Paraflavitalea devenefica: one gene and its partner. The protein of the gene in region 2 binds, or shares a complex with, the protein of the main gene of each other region. Links are inferred from orthologs where the notes say so. Each region holds a gene or a part of one and is shown on either strand. Other genes may lie near its edges.

What was found.
Region 1: the proteins of secA (region 2) and secY are in contact, whole or in part, in a crystal structure (PDB 3DIN), measured with the Thermotoga maritima proteins. The link is inferred for Paraflavitalea devenefica from one-to-one orthologs. Residues at the interface, in WP_004082002.1 of Thermotoga maritima: Glu261, Ala262, Arg263, Lys300, Ala301, Arg302, Thr303, Ile304, Ile305, Leu323, Tyr324, Asp325, Pro326, Val329, Ser330, Tyr333, Ile336, Lys340, Phe345, Val349, Glu363, Phe364, Tyr374, Ser375, Gly376, Gly377, Glu393, Ile395, Thr482, Ser483; in WP_004081795.1 of Thermotoga maritima: Glu108, Gly109, Glu110, Glu111, Ala236, Glu237, Arg238, Arg239, Ile240, Thr241, Ile242, Gln243, Tyr244, Ala245, Arg246, Arg247, Val248, Thr249, Gly250, Arg251, Arg252, Val253, Tyr254, Gly256, Ala257, Ser258, Thr259, Tyr260, Leu261, Pro262.

What each region holds. Positions count from the first base shown.
Region 1 is NZ_JAARML010000004.1:771,448-774,480, forward strand. What follows is about bases 74-3,033. They hold secY (preprotein translocase subunit SecY), read right to left. Parts: upstream 2,240-3,033; coding sequence 908-2,239; downstream 74-907. Other genes in these bases: map (type I methionyl aminopeptidase), read right to left, coding at 74-828; rplO (50S ribosomal protein L15), read right to left, coding at 2,324-2,773; rpmD (50S ribosomal protein L30), read right to left, coding at 2,827-3,009. In the rest of the region: more of map, read right to left, coding at 13-73. UniProt on the Escherichia coli protein: The central subunit of the protein translocation channel SecYEG. Consists of two halves formed by TMs 1-5 and 6-10.
Region 2 is NZ_JAARML010000003.1:91,916-95,861, forward strand. Bases 64-3,936 are described here. They hold secA (preprotein translocase subunit SecA), read right to left. Parts: upstream 3,585-3,936; coding sequence 264-3,584; downstream 64-263. Other genes in these bases: HB364_RS18845 (nitrilase family protein), read right to left, coding at 64-126; HB364_RS18855 (c-type cytochrome), read right to left, coding at 3,898-3,936. Outside these bases: more of HB364_RS18845, read right to left, coding at 1-63; more of HB364_RS18855, read right to left, coding at 3,937-3,946. UniProt on the Escherichia coli protein: Required for protein export, interacts with the SecYEG preprotein conducting channel.

The DNA of each region.
Region 1 (3,033 bases), on a different replicon or contig from region 2:
CCAGCTTCAATGTTAACTAACCAGCTCTGCCTGGTCCACAACAAGGTGGGCATTTGCTTTCTCCGCCGCTTCAATAATACTGTAATCAGATAAAATATCAGCCTTGTTCTTTTGCACAGCCACATCATGCTCAAAATGCACAGAAGGTGAATGGTCTACCGTACGTACGGTCCAGCCATCAGACTCGGTATACACTTCTTTCTTCCCCATATTGATCATAGGTTCAATAGCCAGTGCCATGCCTTCTTTCAGTTTGGCGCCGGTACCACGCTTGCCATAATTAGGTACTTGCGGGTCTTCATGCAGACTTTTACCCAGGCCATGCCCTACCAGTTCACGCACTACCCCATACCCATATTTCTTTTCGGTATGTTCCTGTATAGCAGCCCCTATATCCCCGATACGATTACCAGTTACAGCCTTTTCGATGCCTTTATACAGTGATTCTTTGGTAACGCGGATCAGCTTCAATACTTCAGGTTTTACGTCCCCTATCGCAAACGTATAGGCATGGTCGCCATGCCAGCCGTTCTTAATAATGCCAATATCCACGGAAATAATATCGCCGTCCTTTAACTCTCCGCTGTTGGGAAAACCATGCACCACCACATCATTTACCGATATACAGGAGTTGAACGGATAGCCATGAAAACCAAGGAAAGAAGGTACGCCACCATGATCGCGGATCATTTCACCGATGGTCTTATCCAATGACAGCGTGGTAATTCCCGGACGGAGTAACTTAGCTATTTCAGCCAAAGTAGCGCTCACCAGTAAGGCGCTTTGCCGCATAAGCTCTACTTCAGCCGCTGTTTTAATATAGATCATTCGCTGGTATCTTTTGTTTAAAACAAAACCTGACAACTACTATAACAGTTGCCAGGTTTTAAAGTTGTATAATGAGGTATTACAGGGAGGCGGGCGATACTGCCTGACGACCCTGTACGCGTCCACTCTTCATCAAACCATCGTATTGACGCATCAAAAGTTGAGTTTCAATTTGTTGCAGTGTATCCAGGACAACACCCACCATGATCAGCAGGGAAGTTCCTCCAAAAAAGGAAGAAAAAGACTGTGAAATGCCCAAACGTTGCGCAAATCCGGGCAGGATACCTACTACAGCCAGTAATACAGCGCCTGGCAACGTGATCTTATCCATTACAGAGCCAATATAATCGGCTGTAGGCTGGCCGGGTTTCACACCGGGAATGAACCCATTGTTACGTTTAAGATCATCAGCAATTTGCTTGGGATTAAAGATCAGCGCTGTATACAGGAAGGTAAAACCAATCACCATTACAGCATAGATTAGCATATACCAGAAGTTGCTGTGATCGCCAAATATTCTGGCCAATCCACGGGTAGAGTCAAAGTTGGACAACAAAGTAGGCAGGAACATAATGGCCTGTGCAAAGATGATAGGCATTACACCAGCACTGTTCACCTTGATGGGCAGGAACTGGCGGGCGCCACCAAACTGGCGGTTACCTACAATTTGTTTGGCATACTGTACAGGTATCTTACGAACCCCCTGGATGAGGATGATCAGTCCCATAATAATGGCTACCAGTACAGCGATCTCTATCACAAAAAGCAATATACCACGGCCGCTTCCGGTAGTGGTTTTGGCTGACCATTCCTGCATCAATGATTGCGGAAGGCGAGCCAGGATACCCACCATGATGATTACGGAGCTACCGTTACCCAGCCCTTTATCAGTGATCTTTTCACCCAGCCACATCACGAATAATGTGCCGGCGCTGAGAATAACAGTGGTAGAGAGCCAGAAATAAGAAGAATAGGCTTGTACCATGGCATCCTTGTTCGTCTGGTGCAGGTAAGCCACATAGGCGCTGGCCTGCAGGATAGCAACGGCTACAGTAAGATAGCGAGTGTATTGGTTGATCTTTTTACGACCACTCTCTCCTTCTTTTTGCATCTTCTGGAAGGGGGGATAGAGGATGGTCATCAACTGCATGAAGATCGAAGCGGAGATATAAGGCATGATACCCAATGCCAGGATGGAAGCCTGTGAAAAGGCGCCGCCGGCAAAAGCATCAATCAGGCCCAGGATACCACCGCCGGATGCGGCCGTATTGATCTTGGTAGGATCAATACCGGGCAGTACGATGTGTGTACCGAGGCGATATACAGCTATCAGGGTAATGGTCACCAGGATCTTACTCTTCAGCTCCTCAATACTCCAGATATTCTTCAGGGTTTGTATGAATTTTTTCACGGAATCCAGAAATTTATTATGATGGCCTCTGTCGTTAACAAAAAAAGACGCATTCGGAGATGCGTCTATGCAAGTTACGTAAAATTACTTTACAATTTCCACAGTACCGCCGGCTGCTTCAATGGCAGCTTTGGCTTTTTCGCTGATCGCATTCACCTTGAAGGCTACCTTGCTTTTCAGCTCGCCATTACCCAATATTTTCACCAGGTCGGTACGGCTAACCAGGCCATTGATATACAGGTTCTCCAGGGAGAATTCTTTCAGTTCATACTTTTCAACGAGGTGATCTACTTGGCCGAGGTTAAACACCTTGTACTCAACCCTGTTTATATTAGTAAAACCACGTTTTGGCAAACGGCGCTGGATAGGCATCTGACCACCTTCATGCGCGTTCTTACGTTGGTAACCGGCACGGCTCTGACCACCTTTGTTACCTTTGGTAGAGGTACCACCCTTTCCGGATGCTTCACCACGACCTAATCTTTTTTCTCTATGCGTTGCGCCTTCTGCGGGCTTAATGCTGTGTAATTTCATGTTTTTTGATTTTTACTCAACGGGGAATCTCCCCTCGCTTTTTAATTTGATAATTACTTAACCTCTTCTACTGTTACCAGGTGGGTTACTTTACGCACCATACCCAGTATTTGCGGAGTTGCTTCCACTTCTTTGGTAGAATTCAGCTTATTCAAGCCCAATGCCTGAAGCGTTAACTTCTGACGTTCAGGTCTGTCAATTCCACTTTTTACTAAAGTGATCTTAATCTTGCTCATGATTTAATCATTATGATCAACCAT
Region 2 (3,946 bases):
AAAAGCAATGACATGGGCGCCTTGTGAAACTGCCTTCTGTGCCAACTGGTCTATAACGGAAAGGTTGTATGCTTTATCATCGCTTTTGTTTTCAAATTGAGCGGTTGCTATTTTTAGGTTGTTCATTGTTCCCGGGATAAGTTGTCTGTAATAGGTTGTACACGCAAATGTACAGGGCTTTTAGCATGGCAAAATCAAAGGAATTGCGAATAAAAAAAGCATCCACACAAGTGGATGCTTTTTGAAATATTATCATTAAATACTTATGCGTCTTTACCGTGGCAGTTCTTGAACTTCTTGCCACTGCCGCAGGGACATGGATCATTACGTCCTACCTTGGGGCCTACACGTACAGGCTCCTGTTTAACAGGGGAGGGATCATAATAATCATTTTCATTGGCTGCATAGTCATCGCCACGACGCTCAATGTCTTCCTTATTGGCCTGCATACGGCTCATATCTGTTTTCTCTTCACGTCCTTCCCTGATCTGCTGGCCGTTCTGCTGCTCCACAGGTATGTTGGCATGGCACAGGAAGCTGATGATGTCTTTATTTACATCACTGTCCATACGCTTGAACAGGTCAAAGGCCGTGATCTTATAGATCACCAGCGGGTCTTTCTGTTCCAGGTAGGCTGTCTGTACGCTTTGTTTCAGATCGTCCATGGCCCGCAGGTGCTCTTTCCAGGCATCATCAATGATGGCTAAGGTGATCTGGCGTTCCAGGGCGTTGGTCAGTTCGCGGCCACTTGTTTCAACGGTCTTATTCAGGTTGGCCAGCACCTGCATGCCTTTCTTGCCATCGGTGAAGGGTACTACCACATTTTCGATGTGGCTGCCCTGGGTAGTGCGGATATTTTTGAATACCGGTACTGCCTGCTGCTGTACTTCGGCCAGTTTCCGCTGGTAGCGGGTAACGGCTTCATTGTAAAGCTGGTCGGCCAGTTGGTTGGGATTGCTTTTCTTGAACTCTTCTTCTGTGATGGCGCTGTCTATACCGAAGTTGACGATCGCTGCCATTTTGAAGCCCTCATAGTCATCCTGCTCCTGGAATGAGCTGATCAATCCTTCTGCTACAATATAGAAGGCGTTATCAAGGTCAAGCGCCAGGCGGTCTCCAAACAAGGCGTGGTTACGTTTCTTATAGATCACGTTCCGCTGTTTGTTCATCACATCATCATATTCCAGCAAACGCTTACGGATACCGAAGTTGTTCTCTTCTACTTTCTTCTGTGCGCGTTCAATGCTCTTGGTCACCATGCTGTGCTGGATCACTTCGCCTTCCTTATAACCAAAGCGGTCCATGATGGAAGCGATGCGCTCACTGCCAAATAAACGCATGAGCTCATCTTCCAGTGATACATAGAACTGGGAAGTACCGGGATCGCCCTGACGGCCTGCACGGCCACGCAACTGCCTGTCTACACGACGGCTTTCATGGCGTTCGGTACCAATAATGGCCAAACCACCGGCTTCTTTCACGCCAGGCCCCAGCTTGATATCCGTACCACGACCCGCCATGTTGGTGGCAATGGTGATAGCGCCGGCCAGGCCAGCTTCGGCCACTACCTGCGCCTCACGGGCGTGTTGTTTTGCGTTCAATACGTTGTGGGGAATCTTTTTACCCGCCATCATCTTACTCAGCAATTCACTCACCTCTACAGAAGTGGTACCTACCAGTACCGGGCGGCCTGCATTACGCAGTTGTTCGATCTCATCAATAACGGCTTTGTACTTTTCACGCTTGGTTTTATATACCAGGTCTTCATGGTCTTTGCGGATGGCGGTTACGTTGGTAGGAATGGTTACCACATCCAGTTTGTAAATATCCCAGAACTCACCGGCTTCTGTGATCGCTGTACCGGTCATACCGGCCAGCTTATGGTACATACGGAAGTAGTTCTGTAAGGTAATGGTAGCGTAGGTTTGTGTAGCGGCTTCGATCTTCACGTTTTCCTTGGCTTCAATGGCCTGGTGTAAACCGTCGCTGTAACGGCGGCCATCCAGTATACGACCCGTTTGTTCATCAACGATCTTTACCGCCCCTTCCATCACCACATATTCTACATCTTTATCAAACAGGGTATAGGCTTTCAATAACTGCTGTACCGTATGGATACGGTCGGCCTTAATAGTATAGTCATTCAGTACAGCTTCCTTGCGTTGCAGCTTTTCTTCACTGTCCAGCTCTTCTTTTTCGATCTCTGCCAGTTGCACACCAATATCCGGCAGTACAAAGAACTCAGGATCTTCACCGGATTTGGTGATTGCCTGGATACCTTTGTCGGTCAATTCTACCTGGTTATTCTTTTCGTCAATATGGAAATACAATTCCTGGTCTACCACAGGCATTTGCTTCTGCTGGTCGGCCAGGTAATAGTTCTCTGATTTTTGCAGCTTCACCCGTACACCCGACTCGCTCAGGAATTTGATCAGGGCGCTGTTTTTGGGTAAGCCACGGTAGGCGCGCATCAGGGCCAGACCGCCGCTTTTGGGTTCATCATCTCCCTCGGCGAATAACTTTTTAGCCTCGTTCAGGTATTTGTTGGTTACCTGCTTTTGCATGTCTACCAGTCTTTCCACCCGGCTCTTGAGTATATGGTATTGCTGATCATCGCCACGGGGTACAGGACCTGAAATGATCAGCGGCGTACGGGCATCGTCGATCAATACGCTATCCACCTCATCCACCATGGCGAAATGGTGTTTGCGCTGCACCATTTCTTCCGGTGTATGCACCATGTTATCGCGCAGGTAGTCAAAACCAAATTCGTTATTGGTACCGTAGGTGATATCGGCCTGGTAAGCCTTGCGCCTGTCGGCACTATTGGGTTGGTGCTTGTCAATACAATCTACTGTAAGGCCCAGCCATTCAAAAATGGTCCCGTTCCATTCGGAGTCACGTTTGGCGAGGTAATCGTTCACGGTTACAATGTGCACGCCTTCCCCGGCCAATGCATTTACATAGGCAGGCAGGGTAGATACGAGGGTCTTACCTTCACCGGTGGCCATTTCGGAGATCTTCCCTTCATGCAATACCGTACCACCAATAAGCTGCACATCATAGTGCACCATGTTCCAGGTAATGGGGGCGCCGCCGGCATTCCAGGTATTGTTGAAAATGGATTTATCGCCTTCAATACGGATATAGTCTTTCTTCACGCTCAGGTCGCGGTCCAGCTGAGTGGCGGTGGCTACGAGCTCTGTATTCTCCTTGAAGCGGCGGGCGGTTTCTTTGACCACAGCAAAAGCTTCGGGCAGCAATTCTTTCAATACTACTTCTATCTGCTTGTCACGGTCTTTGATCAGCTTATCTACCTCCTGGTAAATAACGTCTTTGCCATTAATATCACTGAAAGGGAGTTCCTCAGCCTGCTTATTCAGCCCGGCAATTTCGTCGTCAATCTTTTGCAGGTGGGCTTTTATGCGCTGACGGAATTCCTGTGTTTTATTCCTTAACTGGTCATTGCTCAGGGACTGGAAAGCAGCAAAGTGCTGATTGATCTGCTGCACGATGGGCTGGATAGTTTTAATATCCTTCTCCGACTTGCTGCCTCCGAACATTTTAGATAAAAAACCTAACATGATTATAGCTGGTTGATGATTTAATTGTAACAAAGTTCCCGCAGATCTGGCTGATTAACACAGAGACATGGGTTTCTGTGAAAATCTGTGGGATCTGTGAGCCAATACTGTTGTCAAAAAAAGTGCTATACTTTGATAACGAGCCAATTTGACAGGACGTCAAAGGTAAGGAAAAGCGATGGGAGTGAAAGCTGACGAATGAAGGTAATAGGTTACTCTTATTCCGGGCAAAAAGGCAGAAAAAGGGTTCAACAATCAGTAACTGGCTTTTGAACCCCTTTATTGATTATCAATGAGTAAGAGATATTAGAAATTACTCCTTATTGGCTATTACCCCTGGTTTAACTACATTTTTAACTGGT